2 linked regions of the Antarctobacter heliothermus genome follow. The protein of the gene in region 1 binds, or shares a complex with, the protein of each later gene. Links are inferred from orthologs where the notes say so. Each region holds a gene or a part of one and is shown in the gene's direction. Other genes may lie near its edges.

Region 1 (14,703 bases):
GCGGATTTTGCTTCCTACAAGCTGAAGACCGAGATGGCGGGCACGCCTGACAAGGTGCGTGCGTTGTTGTTGGCGGTCTGGGAACCGGCCAAGGCTGCTGCTGAACGCGATGCTTCCGAGGTCGAGGCACTGCTGCGTGCCGACGGGATCGAGGGGCCGGTGGAACCTTGGGACTGGCGTTACTACGCGGAAAAGCGGCGCAAGGCACAGCATGATCTCGACGAGGCGGAACTGAAACCCTACCTGCAACTGGACCGCATGATCGAGGCGGCCTTTGCCTGCGCGAACCGGCTTTTCGGGTTGGAGTTCAGCGCGCTGGATGTGCCGATGTATCACGCCGATTGCAAGGCGTGGGAGGTGACGCGGGACGGAAAACATGTTGCCGTTTTCATCGGAGATTACTTTGCGCGCGCCTCGAAACGGTCCGGGGCGTGGTGTTCTGCGTTCCGGTCACAGGCAAAACGTCCGATGGTACAAACGCCGATCGTCGTGAACGTCTGCAACTTTGCCAAGCCGTCAGCGGGCAAGCCGGCGCTTTTGTCCTATGACGATGCGCGCACGTTGTTCCATGAGTTCGGCCATGCGCTGCACCAGATGCTGTCGGACGTGGAGTTTGGTTCTGTCTCGGGGACCAGCGTTGCGCGCGATTTTGTCGAATTGCCCTCACAACTGTATGAACACTGGCTCGAAGTGCCGGAGGTGTTGGCGGAATTTGCCACCCACGCCGAGACCGGCGAAGCAATGCCCGAGGCGCTGCTGAACAAGGTTCTGGCGGCGGCGACCTTCGATATGGGGTTTCAGACCGTCGAATACGTTGCCTCGGCGTTGGTGGATCTGGAGTTCCACTCCGGCACGGCACCCGCCGATCCGATGCAAAAACAGGCGGAGGTGTTGGAGGGCATAGGGATGCCACGCGCCATCACCATGCGCCACGCGACGCCGCATTTCGCCCATGTCTTTGCCGGGGACGGTTATTCCTCTGGCTACTACAGCTACATGTGGTCCGAAGTGATGGATGCGGATGCGTTTGAGGCTTTTGAAGAGGCGGGCGGCGCGTTTGACCCCAAGACGGCGCAAAAGTTGGAGCAGTTCATCCTGTCGAAAGGTGGCTCAGTCGAGGCCGAAGATCTGTACATGGCCTTCCGGGGCCGGATGCCGGGGGTTGAGGCGTTGTTGAAGGGGCGCGGTCTGGCGGCCTGAATCCCAACCGGGGACGGTACACGGCGCTCGTCCTGGGCCTTTGGCCCGAACGTCGCCCCGCCCACCGTCCCCGGCTATTTGGCGCTTGTCAGTCAGGGCTTGTCAGAATGGTAGCCGTTCGAGGGTGAAACCCTTGTCCGCTAACAGTTGCAGTACGCCTTCGTGGCCGGCCAAATGCGCGGCGCCAAAGGCCGCAACGACATAGCCATCGGTATCCTTCAGCGCGTCCTCCAGCACCGGAATCCAGGCGCGGTTGCGGCTTGAGATCAGCGCCTCATCCAGCGCGCGAAAGACTAGTTTGTTCTCGGCCTCTGTCAATGGCGTCAGGCGAGGGGACAGCACCTCAAGCACCACTTGGCTGGCACCGTGATCCTCGGCGAAATAGGCCGAAAGCATGGTTTCAAACAGATCCTCGCCGTCTTCGGGCGAGCTGAGCGCAGAGCGGACCATAAGCATCTGAATTTCGAATGGCATGTCGGCAAAGGCCTTGAACCCGGTTTCATAGGGCTCAAGTGAGCGTGCGGGAACACCCTTTGCAACGGCACGTCGTTCCAGACGGGCGTCGAGGCCGTCAGCCTCTGCCAGTTGCTCTTTCATGCAGGACGGGATCGCCAACAGGATCGAGACATACCACGGCCGCATCTTGGCCCCCATGAAGGGCGGAACGCCGCGCTGCCGCATGGCATCGGCCAACATTTGCCATTCCGTCTCTGGCAAGAGATCGGGCAGTGTCTTGTCCGGCAAGAGAAGCATGTCCATACGAGTGGATAGCGCCGTCTCCAGCGCGGATTTTTCGTCGGTGGCCATTTCCAACATCAGTAGGCCTGCGCCCTCGACCAGAGGGGTCAGGCGGGTTGTCGGGCCGTCCAGGCGTGTCTCACCAAGATGCATGGTGCCGACCAGATGCAGAACCGCATCGCCTCGCGTGGCGCGCCAGTGATTGCCGGACGCATAGGGCAGGTCCGCAAGACGGGCGTCCAGTTCCACCCGTTCTGCCGGGGTCAGCGACGGTGTCAGGCTTTGCCCGTCGCAGGCCGCGTGCAGCGGTCCAGTCAGCAGGCCGAGGATGGTCAGGGCAAGGAGGATCGGTCGCATGGCGGGCCTTTCATGAGGGCTATCTTTTCATAGTCGGCTTCACGGGTTCTGGACAAGGGCGCGCGGGCTGTTGAGACTGCGCGAATGGAGCGGGAAAGCGATTTATATGCGCCGGTCAAGGCGTTGCTGGTTGGGCAGGGCTATGAGGTCAAGGGCGAGGTCGGCGCTGCTGATCTGGTGGCGGTGCGCGGAGATGAGCCGCCGGTGATTGTCGAGCTGAAGCTGCGCATCACCCTGTCGTTGTTTCATCAGGCTTGCACCCGGCTGGCGGTCAGCGATCTGGTATATATCGCGGTCCCCCGGCCCACCGGACGCACCGCGCGGCGCGCGCTGAAGGACAACCTGTCGCTGTGCCGGCGGTTGGGCTTGGGGTTCATTACGGTGCGTGCCGATGGAACAGTTGAGGTGATGTGCGATCCCGGCCCCTATGCGCCAAGGCAGTCCAAGGCGAAGGCGGCCAAACTGTTGCGTGAATTTTCGCGGCTGCGGGGGGACCCGAATGATGGCGGCGCGACCCGGCACGGGATTGTCACCGGCTACCGTCAGGATGCGCTGGCCTGTGCGGCGCATCTGGCAGAGGCAGGACCATGCCGAGGGCGCGATGTAGTGGCGGCCACGGGCGTGTCTTTGGCGACGCGGATCATGCGCGACAACCACTATGGCTGGTTCGAAAAGGTCGGGACCGGGGTCTATGCGTTGACCAAGGATGGGCACGCAGCGCTGACCCATTGGGCCTATAGTTGGGAGCCACGCTGACGTTCAGGCGCTGCCCCATTCCAGCCAGTGACGGTCCTTTGGTGACAGCGCGACGGACATGCGCGCGTCATATGCGGCAAGGTCGTCGGGCGTCAGCCTCCCCTCCCATTTATTCGATGAGGCGGTGTTGAAGAACTCTGCGTCGTTGCGCCAGAACTCCTGCCCGGCGGAGGGGGTAAAGCGGTGGGCGTTGGCCTTCATGCTGTCAAAGGTTGCGGCGTCGGCGATTGCGTCCAGCAGTGCCTTTGGGTGCTCGATGCCGACGTGATCGGCGATGCGGGCGACGGTGCGGGGCAGGTCGCGCGTCATGTCTGCGTAGTGCAGGCGCAGGAGGTTCTCTCGGGGTTCTCGCACGAGTGTCTCGCGGTAGTGGGTCAGGATCGAGTCAAGGCTGACGGCGTCGAAGTGGTCGCCTTCGAGGAACAGTCGGAATCCTTCGGACAGATCGTCAGGGTATAGCCCGATGGCAAAATCAAATGACATATTGGCGACGTGTTTTCGAAACGAAAAATGGACGTCGATGGGATGCCGGTACACGGTGATGTAGCGCATTTGCGGCCAGTAGGGGACGCCGTCAAAGGGGGTGTGCGTCTTGACCTGACGGCGGTGCTCTTGTGCCTCTAGCCGGGCCATGACTTCTGCGACGTCGCGGAACGAGATGTCGATCCACGGTGATTTCATCGAGGTCTGCGCATCCACCAGCGGATCCCCGGTGATCAGCATCGCAAGGATGGCTTGGGTCCATGTCGTGCCACATTTGGGTGGGGTCGAAACGACGATGTCGCCATCGCGCGGGGTGAAGGCGTCCCATCGGCGCGAGTCGGTGAGCGTATCCTTGTAGTCACGCAAGGCCGGTTCTGGCGGGACTATGGTCATGGTCGCGGGCTTTCTGCCGGGAACCCTTAGATTGCGCGCCCAAGAGCTGCTGCGTCAAGTATTCGGCTGGGCCTTTGCTGCCAGACGTTCGCGGTGCAGGGTGTACAGGCCAGAGGCGATGATGATGCCACAGCCAATCAGGGTCCAACCATCGGGCAGGTCGGAGAAGACCACAAAACCGTAGAAGGTACCCCAAATGATCATCGAATAGTGGATCGGGGCCAACACCACGGCCTGTGCGATATCCAGCGCGCGGATCACCAGAACCTCTCCCAGTCCGGCCGTGGCGGCAAGTCCAACCGCCAAGAGCCAGAGCGACAGTTGATCCGGTGTTGTCCAGACAAATGGCAGGGCGACGCTGACCAAAACGATAGAGGTGAGGGAGGTATAGGTGACGGTTGTGATGACCGGGTCCGCCCCGCTCAGGCTGCGCGACAGGACTTGGCGCAGAGCAAAAAAGCAGGCTGCGGCGACGGTAAAGCCGATGGCGGGATGAAACACGCCCAGTCCGGGGCGGATCACGATCAGCATGCCGATAAAGCCGATGCCGACGGCAATCCAACGGCGGATGCCAACGGATTCGCGCAGGACAAACGCCCCCAGAAGGGTGACGATGAAGGGCGCGATAAAGGTCACGGCGACCGCATCGGCCAGAGGGACATAGCTGACCGAGATGATGAAACAGATTGCCGAGCAGACTGCCAGCAAGCCGCGGGTGATCTGCAAGACCGGCAAGCGTGAGCGCAGCATGGACGGTCCGCGCAGGGCCAGCAGGACAATCACGCCAAGGGCAAGGCCGATTTGCCGGAACCACACCACCTGCACCGGGTGCAGGGTTTCAGTCAGGACCTTGGCCATCACATCGCAGGCGGCAAACGAAAAGAATCCCAGTGCCATCAGGACGATGCCGCGCAGGTTTTCGGAACTCGACGGCGGAGGCGCATGGCGCAGGGGCGCGGCGATTGGTGAGGGCATGGGGTGCTCTGTCTGGGGGTGTCGGCGCGACCCTAGTGCAGCTTGGAGACCAAGTGCAATGCCAACGGCACAGCCAAATGCGCCGTTCCATGCCGCTGTCTTGGTCGTTGCCTTTGGGGGATCTACCGCATGGTCCGGGGCATTGTGCAGTTTGGCGCGGCGTCCAGCGCGGCCGCGTAGTAGTGACCGCTGACCGCGCCACGCCCGGTGCGCAGGATTGTCAGCATCCGCTTGGCGATCCCTTGGGTATCGCCATTCCACGCCTGTAGCACAGAGGAAAGTGGATGGCCGGAACAGTCCCGCCCCGTCGGGCAATAGGTGGCGGTAAACCCGTAGTGCGTATCGCTGTGCCAATCGAATTTGGGCGCGGTAAATTCGGTTGCGAAATAGGTGGTGGCCCGGTCCAGCGTAAAAGTGGCATCGAGGCCAAAGACCTTCATCGCGGGGTTGTTGCCGTGGTCGGTCGTGATCCCCGGAACGCCATAGGCGATCCCGGCGGCGTCGCCCTGACATGAAGTCAGAAGACGCAAATCGTCCAGATGGGTATGGGCTGTCAGCATTGCGGAGATGGTCTTGGCGTGGCGGGCTGTCAGCGCCAGAAAAACACGTTCGATGGTGTGGTTACCCGCCGCACTTGCAGCAGTGAACAGCGGATCATCGCCGGTGTACCCGCTGTCCGAATACCCGCGCGCAACGGTCCACATCGGGCCGCCGCCATAGCCGTCGATACCGGGTGGAACGTGCATCGCCAGGATGACCTTTTCCCCGGCGGCCTCGGCCTCCGCCAGTTGGGTGGCAAGCCATTGCAGTTGGGTCGCAATGCGCGTTTCGATTTCCGCGATGGTCAGGGCGTTTTCGCAGGCGTCCCAGTTGAACCCGGTGCCATAGTCGTCGGTGAACATGACTGTGTTCAAGGCAATCAGCCGCAGCCCGGTGTCCGGCAGCAGCGGATAGGCAGAGTAATAGCCGTGGTCAATATGGCTGGCGTCGATCAGCGTGTCCCCGGCGCGCAGTGTCGGCCATTGATTGGTGGGCGGGCCGCTTTTGGTGGGGTCGTATTTGTCGTCCGCGACAAAGGGCACCTGACCGCCGCTGTCGAAGGCGCAATAATCGCGGTCCAGGCTGTCGTTGTTGCCGGGCAGGAAATAGAGCCTATGACTGTCCCCCGCAATTGTGGCCAATCCGTTCAGGACAGTGGTGAACTCCAGCTTGCGTGCGGCGTCTGCCTGATTGTGTGCGGGCATGTCGCCAAGATATAGCGTGAAGGCAGCGGATTCGCTGTCACGCAGGGCGCGGGCCTTGGTCTGGGCCTTGTCCCAAAGCGCCTTGCTGGTTTCATGACTGTGACCCCAGACGTGTTCCTCTGCCGCAATGCCATAATGCACGTCCGACAGGGTAAGAAACGTGCTCTGTGCCTCGGCGGGCCGGCCAAAAGCCAGCAGCACAGCGGGACAAAGGACAAGAATGCAGAGGATTTTGGGCATAAAGGTCATGGGTGTCCTTGTCGTATTTTGGGACTCAGTCAGGGGCAGCATTTCGCAAAAGGCGATTCGAGGCGAGTCGTGTTCCGCTACTGCACGCATTGGATGAAGAGGGCGGGTCGGGCGATGTTTTTTCCTGCCGTGGGTGGTAAACGCGTCTGCTGTTCATAGGTCTCAACAAGTATTGTTTGTCTGGATGTCCGGGTCGCACTCGTCCCAACCTGCCGTGCCAGCCCTCTTAGCGCCAAGCGCACCAAATTTTCCCGGTCTCCATGTTGACAGAACTGAGACTCATCCTTAGCTAGACGCCGTTAGCACTCGACTACGGTGAGTGCTAACGCCCCCGCTCATACGGTGAGGGGGCATAGAAGAAACTTTGAGCTAGGAGACTCGGAGATGGCATTCAAACCGCTTCATGACCGCGTGCTTGTCCGTCGCGTTGAAGGCGACGAAAAGACTGCTGGTGGGCTGATCATTCCTGACAGCGCCAAGGAAAAGCCGGCAGAAGGCGTGGTTGTCTCGTGTGGCGAAGGCGCACGCAAGGACAGCGGCGAGCTGATCGAAATGGGCGTCAAAGAAGGCGACAAAGTCCTTTTCGGTAAGTGGTCCGGCACCGAAGTCAATGTCGGTGGCGAAGAGCTGCTGATCATGAAGGAAAGCGACATCCTCGGGATCATCACTGACGAAGCAGCAGCAGCCGCTGCCTGAACGCCAGTCGTGATCGCCAACGAAGACTTCTAAGGAGGACATGCGATGTCTGCAAAAGATGTGAAATTCGATACCGATGCCCGCAACAAAATGCTGCGCGGCGTCAACATTCTGGCCGATGCGGTCAAGGTGACTTTGGGCCCCAAAGGCCGCAACGTGATCCTGGACAAGTCGTTCGGCGCACCGCGCATCACTAAAGACGGTGTTTCTGTCGCCAAAGAGATCGAACTGGAAGACAAGTTCGAGAACATGGGCGCACAGATGGTGAAGGAAGTTGCTTCCCGCACCAATGATGAGGCCGGCGACGGCACCACCACCGCGACCGTTCTGGCCCAAGCTATCGTCAAAGAAGGCCTCAAGGCCGTTGCCGCTGGCATGAACCCGATGGACCTCAAGCGCGGCATTGATCTGGCGACTTCGAAAGTCGTGCAGTCGATCAAGGACGCGGCCCGCAAGGTCGAAAACAGCGACGAAGTCGCTCAGGTTGGCACCATCTCCGCCAACGGCGAAGCGGAAATCGGTCGTCAGATCGCTGACGCGATGCAGAAAGTCGGCAACGAGGGTGTCATCACCGTCGAAGAGAACAAAGGCCTCGAGACCGAGACCGATGTTGTCGAAGGTATGCAGTTCGACCGTGGCTACCTGTCGCCCTATTTCGTGACCAACCCGGACAAGATGATTGCAGATCTCGAAGACTGCATGATCCTGCTGCACGAGAAGAAACTCTCGTCGCTCCAGCCGATGGTTCCGCTGCTCGAGCAGGTGATCCAGTCGCAAAAGCCGCTGCTGATCATTGCTGAAGACGTCGAAGGCGAAGCGCTGGCGACCCTCGTGGTCAACAAGCTGCGTGGCGGCCTGAAGATCGCAGCCGTCAAGGCACCGGGCTTCGGCGATCGCCGCAAGGCCATGCTGCAGGACATCGCGATCCTGACCGGCGGTCAGGTGATCTCCGAAGACCTCGGCATGAAGCTGGAGTCGGTGACCATGGACATGCTTGGCACAGCCAAGAAAGTCTCGATCACCAAAGACGAGACCACCATCGTCGACGGCGCTGGCGAAAAGGCCGAGATCGAAGCACGCGTTTCCCAGATCCGTACTCAGATCGAAGAAACCACTTCGGACTACGACCGTGAAAAGCTGCAGGAACGTGTTGCCAAGCTGGCAGGCGGCGTTGCCGTTATCCGCGTCGGTGGCATGACCGAAGTCGAAGTGAAAGAGCGCAAAGACCGTGTTGACGATGCTCTGAACGCGACTCGCGCAGCTGTTCAAGAAGGTATCGTCGTTGGTGGCGGTGTTGCTCTGGTTCAGGGTGCCAAGGTTCTCGAAGGCCTGACCGGCGCCAATAGCGACCAGAACGCAGGCATCACCATCGTTCGCAAGGCACTGGAAGCACCGCTGCGCCAGATCGCCGAGAACGCCGGTGTTGACGGTTCGGTTGTGGCTGGCAAGATCCGCGAGTCGAATGACCCCAAGTTCGGTTACAACGCGCAGACCGATGAATATGGCGACATGTTCAAGTTCGGCGTCATCGACCCGGCCAAGGTTGTCCGTACCGCTCTGGAAGACGCTGCATCGGTTGCTGGCCTGCTGGTCACCACCGAAGCGATGGTTGCCGACAAACCGGCCAAAGAAGGTGCACCTGCCGGTGGCGGCATGCCCGACATGGGCGGCATGGGCGGCATGATGTAATCACGCTTCGCCCTGCGAAGTGTGACCGGGGGGGCGCAAGCCGCTCCGACATCGCCCGAAAGACAAGACAAAGGCGCCCCAGGGCGCCTTTGTGCGTTTGATGTGGTGCGTGTTGTGATCCAGCCTGGTCATGCGGGGGGCAACAGATTGTATCAGACCGACAGACGACGCCAGTTGGGCGCATTTTTTTGCGCGAGTCAGATCGTCTGCGGGATGTGGCGGTTGAACCGGCCCGACGGAACCCGTGTCGCGCGCGACAAATCCCAGGAATAGAGATAAGAAATCGCGTCGATGACGCGATTGTCGTCCATCGTCACAGGAACGCGGCGGCGCATGAATTCATGTGGTTCCGGGCGGGACGGGTCGCAGGCCTCATAGATGTCGAAGGCGGCAATCAGGGCCTCGGCCCCGTTACTCAATGCGTAGACTTCGCCGTGGACACGGTCGTTGTCATAGCCCGATGGAACCGCGCCGGGATACCGTTGGCCGGGGTCCTCAGGGTCCTCGATATGATAGAGACGAGCCCGGATCCAGCCCAAGCCGATCAGATCGGATTCCTCGCGGAGTCGTGCGCTAATCGGGTGGTTTGCAGTGGTCATCAACGTGCCATAGACAAAAAGATAAGTGAACTGGGACATGAGACCCCTTCTTGGCTGTATCCGTCCGTCAGGCTTAGCGTGGTTTGGCCATCGCGAAAAGAGTTTGACCTTACGCGTGTGTCGTCTGCGTCAACGACAACTTTCAAGAGATCGGGTCTCGCGGTGACCGGCTATTCTGCTAGAGTGCGAAAATCCAAAAAACGAGGAATGTCATGAGTCGCCGAGACCCTAGAAAAGCGTTGGTTCTGGGTCTGCCAGAGCCGCTGCGGAAGGTTTTGGTACGCCAGTCCACCGCCCATGTGCCGCTGGCCTATCTGGTGCGGCAAACGTTGCGGCGCGCTTTGGATGCGGGGACCGAATGGACCAAGACTGTCTCATCCGGTGATCGGCGTCCGATCCTTGTTCAACTCAGCTGTGAAGAACGTGCGAGGCTGGAGATGTGGATCGGATCCCGCAAGGTGACCGAAGAAGAGGCCGTGCTGACCCTGATCACGGCTTTTCTTTCGGACGAAGGCGTACAGGTCGATCCCGAAAGGGGTTGAGACCGGCCCGCGACCCGCGCTTTAAGGCAGAACAAGGCGGCTGATACGTTCAGCGGCTAGAATCGGCTCCGGCGGAGCAGGGGAGTTCAGCCTATGTTGAAGAAATATTTGGTTACGCTGGGCTTGTTGATGGCCGCTCCGGCGCTGGCGCAGGATGCGGCCGAACAGGCGCTGTTTGGCAATGACATCTACAAGGCGGGGGCCACCGTCCGCATGTCCGAAACCGGGCGCGACGACGCCTTTCTGGCAGGTCAGCGCGTACAACTGGCTGCGCCGGTCACCGGGACGGCGCATATGGCCGGACGCTGGGTTGATGTGGACGCGGATCTGGGCGGCAGCCTGTACGCCGCCGGACAGCGGGTGCGGATCAGCGCGCCGGTGGCCGGCGATGTGGCGCTGGCGGGTTATACCCTATCGGTGGACGCAGCGATCGCGGGGGATTTGCGCGCTTTTGGGTCCGAGGTCGTCGTGAACGGCACCGTCGGCGAAAGCCTGATTGCCAACGGCGAGATTGTGGAACTGAATGGCCAGATTGCAGGCGATGCCGTCATCTCATCGCGGGAACTGACGTTCGGCGCGGGGGCGCGCATAGACGGGACGCTGACACTGTATGAAGACGTGGTCGGCGCAACAGACGTTCCCGAAAGCGTGGTCGCGGCGGAGCGGCTGACGCGGATTGAATTGAAATACAAGCGCGTCAGCGGGGCGTTTCAACACCCCGCCGGGTTGCCGAAGCAGAGCATTGGCGAAAAGCTGTCCGACATGGTGTCCTGGGTGCTTGTGGTCGGGGCGATCACGGCGCTAGTGGCGCTGATTGCGCCGGTACGGATGACTGATATGGCGAACCAGATCGCAGCACGCCCCCTGCGTCTTGTCGGTGCCGGGTTCGTTGGCCTGTCCATCCTGACCGGGGGCGGCGTTGTGGTGGCGGTGACGATGATCGGTGCGCTGCTGACGCCATTTTTCTGGCTGGCGGCCGCAGCGTTGGCCGCAGCGGGTCTGATTGTCGGGGTTTATGCCCTTGGCCGCTGGGCGTTGAGCTATGTGCCGAAGCTGCCGCTCCCCTGGATCGACCGGGTCGTGGCGGCGTTCATTGGCGCGTTGCTGGCTGGACTTATCAGTCTGATCCCGATGCTGGGATGGGTTTCTCTGGTGGTTCTGGCCATTGTGGGCGCGGGCGCGCTTACCGTGCGGCTGCGCGCGGTACGGCGGATGATGGCGGGCTGACCCTCATGGCACTTACACTGCGTCTGGAAGAGGCGCTCTGGGCGCGTGGGTTTACGCGCGTAGCGGGGGTTGATGAGGTCGGGCGCGGACCACTGGCCGGGCCGGTTGTGGCCGCGGCCGTGATCTTGACCCGTGAGGCCATTCCTGATGGGCTGAACGACTCCAAAAAGTTGAGCGCCAAACGCCGCGATCATCTGGAGCCGCTGTTGCGGCAAAGCGCGCTGATTGGCCTGGGCGTGGCCAGTGTCGAAGAGATCGACGACATAAACATCTTGCAAGCCAGCCTATTGGCCATGCGCCGCGCCGTGGCGGATTTGTCCATCGAACCAGACCATCTGTTGATCGACGGAAACCGTTTGCCAACCGGCTTGCCGTGTCCCGCGACGCCGGTGGTGGGCGGCGACGGGGTGTCGCCGTCCATTGCTGCGGCCTCAATTGTGGCGAAAAACTGGCGGGATAATGTCATGAAAGAGGCCGCAGTACGGTTTCCCGGATACGGCTGGGAAACAAACGCCGGCTACCCGACGAAGTGTCACAAATCTGCACTCCGAGATTTGGGGGTGACCCCTCTGCATAGACGTTCCTTTGCTCCGGTGCGCGATATCTTGTGGCAAGAGAAAAACTCAAGTGACTGATTCAAAATTAGAATTGACCGCGAATCACCTTTGACTCATCTTTCCCTCAACCAATGAGCGCGACAACGTGCCGGGGACAGAGGCAGAGAATGACGAAGATGACCAAAATGACGAGCGCGCATGCGCTCCCTCTCAACACGATTCTGGCGGGGGACTGCATCGATGTGATGAACAGTCTGCCGGAGGCGTCCGTTGATCTGATATTTGCCGATCCACCCTACAATCTGCAGCTGAAGGGCACGCTGCACCGTCCCGACAATTCTCAGGTGGACGCGGTCGACGACCACTGGGACCAGTTTTCGAGTTTTGCCGCCTACGACAAGTTTACCCAAGACTGGCTCGCAGCGGCGCGCCGATTGCTCAAGCCCGACGGGGCGATCTGGGTAATCGGCTCATATCACAACATCTTTCGGGTGGGCGCGGCGTTGCAGGACGCGGGCTATTGGATCCTGAACGATGTGGTCTGGCGCAAGGCCAACCCGATGCCCAACTTTCGCGGTAAACGGTTCACCAACGCGCATGAGACGATGATCTGGGCGTCCAAGGGCGAGGGGGCCAAATACACCTTCAACTATGAGGCGCTGAAGGCCCTGAACGAGGGCATCCAGATGCGCAGCGACTGGGTTCTGCCAATCTGCAATGGCGGTGAGCGACTCAAGGATGACAACGGCGACAAGGCGCATCCGACGCAAAAGCCGACCTCGTTGCTGCACCGTGTTCTGGTTGGCTCGACCAAACCCGGCGACGTGGTGCTGGACCCGTTCTTTGGGACAGGCACAACTGGTGCCGTGGCCAAGATGCTAGGCCGCGATTGGATCGGGATCGAACGCGAAGATGCCTATCGCGCCGTTGCGGAAAAGCGCATCGCCAAGGTGCGTGCCTTTGACAAGGCTGCGCTGGAGGTCAGCACCTCAAAACGCGCCGAACCGCGTGTGCCCTTTGGCCAGCTTGTCGAACGCGGCATGCTGCGCCCCGGCGAGGAACTGTGGAGCATGAATGGCCGTCACAAGGCCAAGGTCCGCGCCGACGGGACGCTGGTGGGGAATGACGTCAAGGGGTCGATCCATCAGGTCGGAGCCCAGCTTGAGGGCGCGCCGTCGTGCAACGGCTGGACCTACTGGTGTTTCAAACGGGACGGCAAGACCGTGCCAATCGACGTACTGCGTCAGCAGATCCGCTCGGAGATGAGTGAACGCCCGAGCTGAGCGTTACCTAGACAATTTTATCGAACACCGCCGATGCCGCGCCTATGCGCGTGGCTCGAACTGGCCCCGCTTGTCCTTTGGCAGGCGGGGCATTTTTCATAGACGGTTGTCGGGGGCTGGTCCATCTGTCCACGCCGCCCTAGTTTAGAAGGGTTAACAAGGAGAGGCCCGGATGGAGCTGAATGCCGATTTCACCAAGCGGGTGGTGGTTCGCCCCGAAGAGCATCATTGGCGGCCCTCGCCGGCGAACGGCGTCGAGCGGATGATGCTGGATCGGATCGGGGATGAGGTTGCGCGGGCGACCACGATCGTGAAATTCGCGCCTAACAGCGCCTTTGACCGGCACAGCCACGGCGGTGGTGAGGAATTTCTGGTCCTTGACGGGGTGTTTTCCGACGAACATGCCGACTATCCCGCCGGAACCTATGTCCGAAATCCAATCGGCTCCGCGCATACGCCCCACATCGGGCCTGAGGGTGCGGTGATTCTGGTCAAGTTATGTCAGTTCGACGCGGCAGATACCGAACAGGTGGTGATCGACACGCGGTCAGCGGTGTTCCAATCCAGTTCCGAAGAGGGGCTGAGCGTACTGCCGTTGCATAAACACGGCCCCGAGGTCGTCCGGCTGGTGCGCTTTGCCCCCGGCACCCGGTTGAACTTCCAAGGCCAGAGGGGCGGCAAAGAGGTTTACGTGATCGAAGGTGTATTGCAGAACGACAACGGGCGTTACCCGGCGGGCACCTGGCTGCGCAGCCCGGATCGGTCGCAACATGCGCTTTTCTCCGATGACGGTTGTCTGATTTTCATCAAGACGGGTCACCTGCCCGTTGGGGCCTAAGCCGTGCGCATGGCAGTCAATCGCAGTGACGATGGGGCTTTCAGCGGTGCGTGAAAGGCCCTAAGCCTTGCCCATGGATATTCGCGCGATCTTTATGGGCCTCGCCTTTGCGGTGATGTGGTCTTCGGCCTTTACCTCCGCCCGTATCATCGTGGCCGCGGCACCGCCGCTGTCGGCGCTGGCGCTGCGGTTCCTGATTTCGGGGCTGCTGGCGGTTGTTTTGGCCCGGATACTGGGGCAGACTTGGCGGCTGACGCGTAGCCAGTGGCGTGCGACGATGATCTTTGGTCTGTGTCAGAACGCGCTGTATCTGGGCCTGATGTTTGTTGCCATGCAAACGGTTGAGGCCTCGCTTGCGGCAATTGTTGCCTCGACAATGCCGCTCCTCGTCGCGCTGGCTGGCTGGATGTTTTACGGTGACCGGCCGCGCCCGCTGGCTCTTGCCGGGCTTTTCGCAGGTATTCTTGGCGTTGCCTTGATCATGGGGGCGCGGTTTGGCGGCGGGGTTGATCCGTTTGGGGTCGCGCTTTGTGTGGCCGGGGTTATTGCGCTGACGGTCGCCACGCTGTCGCTGCGCGGGGCGACGTCGGGGGGCAATTTTCTGATGGTCGTCGGGTTGCAGATGCTGGTGGGCTGCGCGGTCCTGACAGTTCCAGCGCTGGTACTTGAACCGCTGGAGGTTGACTGGTCAGTCAGCCTTGTGGTGGCCTTTGCCTACACGGTTTTCGTGCCGGGGTTGGCCGCGACGTTGGTCTGGTTCTTGCTGGTCGACCGGATCGGTGCCGTGCGCTCGGCCACGTTTCACTTTCTCAACCCGTTTTTTGGTGTGGCCATTGCTGCGGTCCTTTTGGGCGAATCGCTGCGGCCTCTGGATCTG
Region 2 (4,067 bases), 260 kb from region 1 along the record:
CGGCGGGCACGGGCTGGGCCGTAGGGCTCGGCTATTTCGGCTTTTCCATGAGTTGGATCATTGAGCCGTTTCTGGTGGATGCCGCCACAACCGGCTGGATGGCTCCCTTTGCGCTGATCGGGTTGGCCGGAGGGCTGGCGCTGTTCTGGGGGCTGGCGTTCTGGTTTGCGGGTCGGGCGCGGTATCCGGCGCTGACGCTTGTGCTGACGTGGAGCGCGGTGGAGCTGGCGCGGGCCTATGTGTTCACCGGGTTTCCGTGGGCCTTGGTGTCGTATTTCTGGCTGCCGGTCCCGGTCATTCAGTGGGTGTCGGTGTTTGGGCCGCATGGGTTGACGGTGGCGACGTTGGCGGTGGCGGCGTTGCTGGCCAGCGCTCTGCGGCCCGGTCCCGCGCGTTTCAGGACCGCTGTGGCAGGCGTGGTTCTGTTTGGCCTTATGTTCGGTGGTGGCATGGTGTTGACACCGGGGGCGCAGGATCTGGACGGGCGTCCGGTGGTGCGGTTGGTGCAGCCCAACGCCGCGCAGCACGAAAAATGGGACCCGGACATGATCCCGGTCTTTATGGAGCGCAAGTTGCTCTACACCGCCACGGCACCGGAGCCGGGTAGGCTGTCACCTGATCTCATCATCTGGCCAGAGACCAGCGTGCCCAATCTGTTGCACCGGGCGGGGCCGGTGCTTGACCAGATCACGCAGGCGGCAGGAGACGCGCAGGTGGTGCTGGGTGTGCAGCGCGCCGATCAGGCCGGATACTACAATTCGATGCTGGTGCTTGCACCAGAGGGGGGAGTCAACGCGCTGTATGACAAGCACCATCTGGTGCCATTTGGCGAATACATGCCCGCGGCGGCGGTCTTTGCGCGCTGGAACATTGCCGGGCTCGCCGCCCGCGCCGAGGGGGGCTATAGCGGCGGGCCGGGGCCGCAGGTGGTCGATCTTGGGCCGCTGGGGGCCGCGCTGCCGCTGATCTGCTACGAGGCGGTGTTTCCGCAGGACGTCAACGGCGCGCCGCTGCGCCCCGACATGCTGATCCAGATCACCAATGATGCGTGGTTCGGCACATGGTCCGGTCCCTATCAGCATCTGGCGCAGGCCCGCATCCGCGCGATTGAGCAGGGGCTGCCCATGCTGCGCAGCGCCAACACCGGCGTGTCGGCGGTGATTGACGGGGCGGGGCGGGTGCTGGACGCGCTGCCGCTGGGTGTTGCGGGCTATCTGGACGCGCCATTGCCGCCGCCGTTGCGGCATACCCTGTACAGCCGATCCGGAGATCTGCCCGTCGGACTTGCGCTATTTTTCGCCATTGTATTGGTCTGGGGCGCAGCCCGGCGCATAGGTCGCACAGAATCCGATTGACGCTGTCTGTCGTGCCGCGTACCCGCGTTTGGATACTTATATCAAGCATCCCGTCACAACGGCTTCCTGGCGTGGCGGTGTCATCATTGGAGCATCCTTCATGTCGCGAAATAACTATATCTTCACCTCCGAGTCCGTCTCGGAAGGCCATCCGGACAAGGTTTGTGATCGGATTTCAGACGCTATTCTTGATGCCTTTCTGTCCGAAGATCCGCTGGCGCGGGTTGCTTGCGAAACATTTGCCACCACCAACCGCGTTGTCATCGGCGGTGAGGTCGGCCTGACTGATCAGGAAAAAATGCCCGGCTTTATGGCCAGCATCCCCGATATTGCGCGGGCCTGCATCAAGGACATCGGCTACGAGCAGGACAAGTTCCACCACGCCACCTGCGAGATCACCAACCTGCTGCACGAGCAGTCCGCGCATATCGCGCAGGGCGTCACCGGTGAGCAGGGCGATGAGGGTGCTGGCGACCAAGGTATCATGTTCGGCTACGCCACTAATGAGACCGACGCGCTGATGCCCGCGCCGATCCAGTACAGCCATGCAATCCTGCGCCGTCTGGCTGAAGTCCGCAAGGACGGCACCGAACCCACGTTGGGCCCGGACGCCAAATCGCAGCTGTCAGTGAAATACGAAGATGGCAAGCCGGTTGGCGTGACCTCTATCGTGTTGTCGACCCAGCACCTTGACGAGAGCATGACCAGCGCCGACGTGCGTGCCATGGTTGAGCCCTACATCCGTGAGACGCTGCCCGATGGCTGGATCACCGGCGACACCGAATGGTGGGTCAACCCCACCGGCAAGTTTGTCATCGGCGGACCCGACGGCGACGCAGGCCTGACCGGTCGCAAGATCATCGTCGACACCTACGGCGGCGCAGCCCCGCACGGCGGCGGCGCGTTCTCTGGCAAAGATCCGACCAAGGTTGACCGCTCAGCCGCCTATGTGGCGCGCTATCTGGCCAAGAACGTGGTGGCCGCAGGCATGGCGGATCGCTGCACCGTGCAGCTGTCCTACGCCATCGGCGTGGCCAAGCCGCTGTCGATCTATGTCGACACCCACCAGACCGGCAAGGTCGAAGCCCGCGACATCGAACTGGCGATCCCCAAGATCATCGACCTGACGCCGCGCGGCATCCGCACCCATCTGGAACTGAACAAGCCGATCTATCAGCGCACGGCGGCCTATGGCCACTTTGGCCGCGCGCCCGAAGCGGATGGCGGTTTCTCGTGGGAGCGGACCGATCTGGCCGAGGCGCTGAAAAAAGCGGTCTGAACCGGGTCCACGACGCTGTGACGTTGCATGAAAAAGGCTGGCGGGGCGTGATGCCCGGCCAGCCTTCTCTTTTTGGTAACTTGGTTTTTGCGAATATCTTGGAGCGACGCGCGCCTTAGTTTTGGTCGCCGTCCCCTTCGAGCACGATGCGCGGTTTGTGCATGTAGTCGACGCAGCACTCTTGTTCGCCCTCGTAGAACACTTCCCACCAAAAGCCGCTGGTTACGCAGAATTCAAACTCTTCGTCATCGTAGGTGCGCGACACGACCGGGTGGTTCGTGCCGGGACCACTGCGCACACTGGTGTAGCCGTCAGGGTCGTTGATCCAGGCGGTTTCCCATTCGGCGGCGACCTGCATCAGATTCTCAGTCGGGGTAATCCGGTCCATCGCGAGGCCATTGGCGTTGAAGCCTGCGACAATGTGCAGAAACAGTGGTGGTGCCTGCCGGCAGGACGGTCATTGCGATTTCGCATCGTTTTTCTGACGGAAAAGCAGGGCCTCTCGATCTCGGCCGTGCCATGTAACCAATTGGTTATATGAGGTTTATTCGAAAAATGCATCGGGTAAGGTGCAAAAATGAGGCTGACTTTGCTTTGTCCAGAACCCGATTTCCGGCTGTGCAACCACGAATGTCGGGGCCTGTCATTTCATGCGGCGGTAGCGTGTTCCGGTGCTGGTACGCCGCGTCGCACCGGGCCGGTGAACGGTGCGATTGCGCAATTGCTTGCCTCTTGCTATGGCGCGCGCCATGACCACGTCGAACAAACATCCCGATGCCCCTTGGCGGAACTTTTACGGCCGTATCCGGGGCAAGACCCTGCGGCCCAAGCAGGAAGAGTACCTGCAAGAGGATCTGGACAAGCTGTCGCCCGGCCCGGTCGACTGGGAAGAAAACCCGGATCGGACACCGCTGGACCTGCGCGGCGTGTTTGGCGATGCACCGGTCTGGCTGGAGATCGGATTTGGCGGTGGCGAACATCTGGTCCATCAGGCGGTTCAGAACCCCGGCGTCGGGTTGATCGGGGCAGAGCCCTTTATCAACGTGGTGGCGATGCTGCTGGGCAAGATCCGGGATGCGGGCGTGCAGAACTTGCGCGTCTATCCGGGCGATGTGCGCAACCTGTTTGACGTGCTGCCAGATCAGTCGGTGTCGAAGGCGTTTCTGCTGTACCCCGATCCGTGGCCCAAGAAGAAACACCACCGCCGCCGGTTTGTGACGGCGGAACATCTGGAACCGCTGCACCGGGTACTGAAACCGGGGGCGGAGTTTCGGGTGGCGACGGATATTCCGGACTATGTGCGTCAGACGCTGGTCGAAGTGCCCAAGGCGGGGTTCGAGTGGTTGGCGGAGCGTCCGGCAGATTGGCGCGACCCATGGGCCGATTGGCATTCCACCCGCTACGAACAGAAGGCGCTGCGTGCAGGTCGGGTG

Evidence for each region.
Region 2: the proteins of groL (region 1) and metK are in contact, whole or in part, in a cryo-EM structure (PDB 8P4O), measured with the Escherichia coli proteins. The link is inferred for Antarctobacter heliothermus from one-to-one orthologs.

Annotation. Positions count from the first base shown.
Region 1 is NZ_CP022540.1:1,693,994-1,708,696, forward strand. Bases 6,527-9,458 are described here. They hold groL (chaperonin GroEL), read left to right. Parts: upstream 6,527-7,136; coding sequence 7,137-8,780; downstream 8,781-9,458. Other genes in these bases: ANTHELSMS3_RS08055 (co-chaperone GroES), read left to right, coding at 6,780-7,091; ANTHELSMS3_RS08065 (gamma-glutamylcyclotransferase family protein), read right to left, coding at 8,978-9,418. Outside these bases: ANTHELSMS3_RS08025 (M3 family metallopeptidase), read left to right, coding at 1-1,200; ANTHELSMS3_RS08030 (TraB/GumN family protein), read right to left, coding at 1,303-2,295; ANTHELSMS3_RS08035 (DUF2161 domain-containing phosphodiesterase), read left to right, coding at 2,380-3,051; ANTHELSMS3_RS08040 (sulfotransferase domain-containing protein), read right to left, coding at 3,055-3,927; ANTHELSMS3_RS08045 (DMT family transporter), read right to left, coding at 3,982-4,902; ANTHELSMS3_RS08050 (metallophosphoesterase), read right to left, coding at 5,025-6,395; ANTHELSMS3_RS08070 (hypothetical protein), read left to right, coding at 9,592-9,921; ANTHELSMS3_RS08075 (hypothetical protein), read left to right, coding at 10,015-11,148; ANTHELSMS3_RS08080 (ribonuclease HII), read left to right, coding at 11,154-11,783; ANTHELSMS3_RS08085 (site-specific DNA-methyltransferase), read left to right, coding at 11,873-12,988; ANTHELSMS3_RS08090 (cupin domain-containing protein), read left to right, coding at 13,161-13,826; ANTHELSMS3_RS08095 (DMT family transporter), read left to right, coding at 13,900-14,703.
Region 2 is NZ_CP022540.1:1,959,069-1,963,135, forward strand. The notes cover bases 655-3,544. They hold metK (methionine adenosyltransferase), read left to right. Parts: upstream 655-1,455; coding sequence 1,456-2,634; downstream 2,635-3,544. Other genes in these bases: lnt (apolipoprotein N-acyltransferase), read left to right, coding at 655-1,355; ANTHELSMS3_RS09280 (SH3 domain-containing protein), read right to left, coding at 2,750-3,022; trmB (tRNA (guanine(46)-N(7))-methyltransferase TrmB), read left to right, coding at 3,384-3,544. Outside these bases: more of lnt, read left to right, coding at 1-654; more of trmB, read left to right, coding at 3,545-4,067. UniProt on the Escherichia coli protein: Catalyzes the formation of S-adenosylmethionine (AdoMet) from methionine and ATP.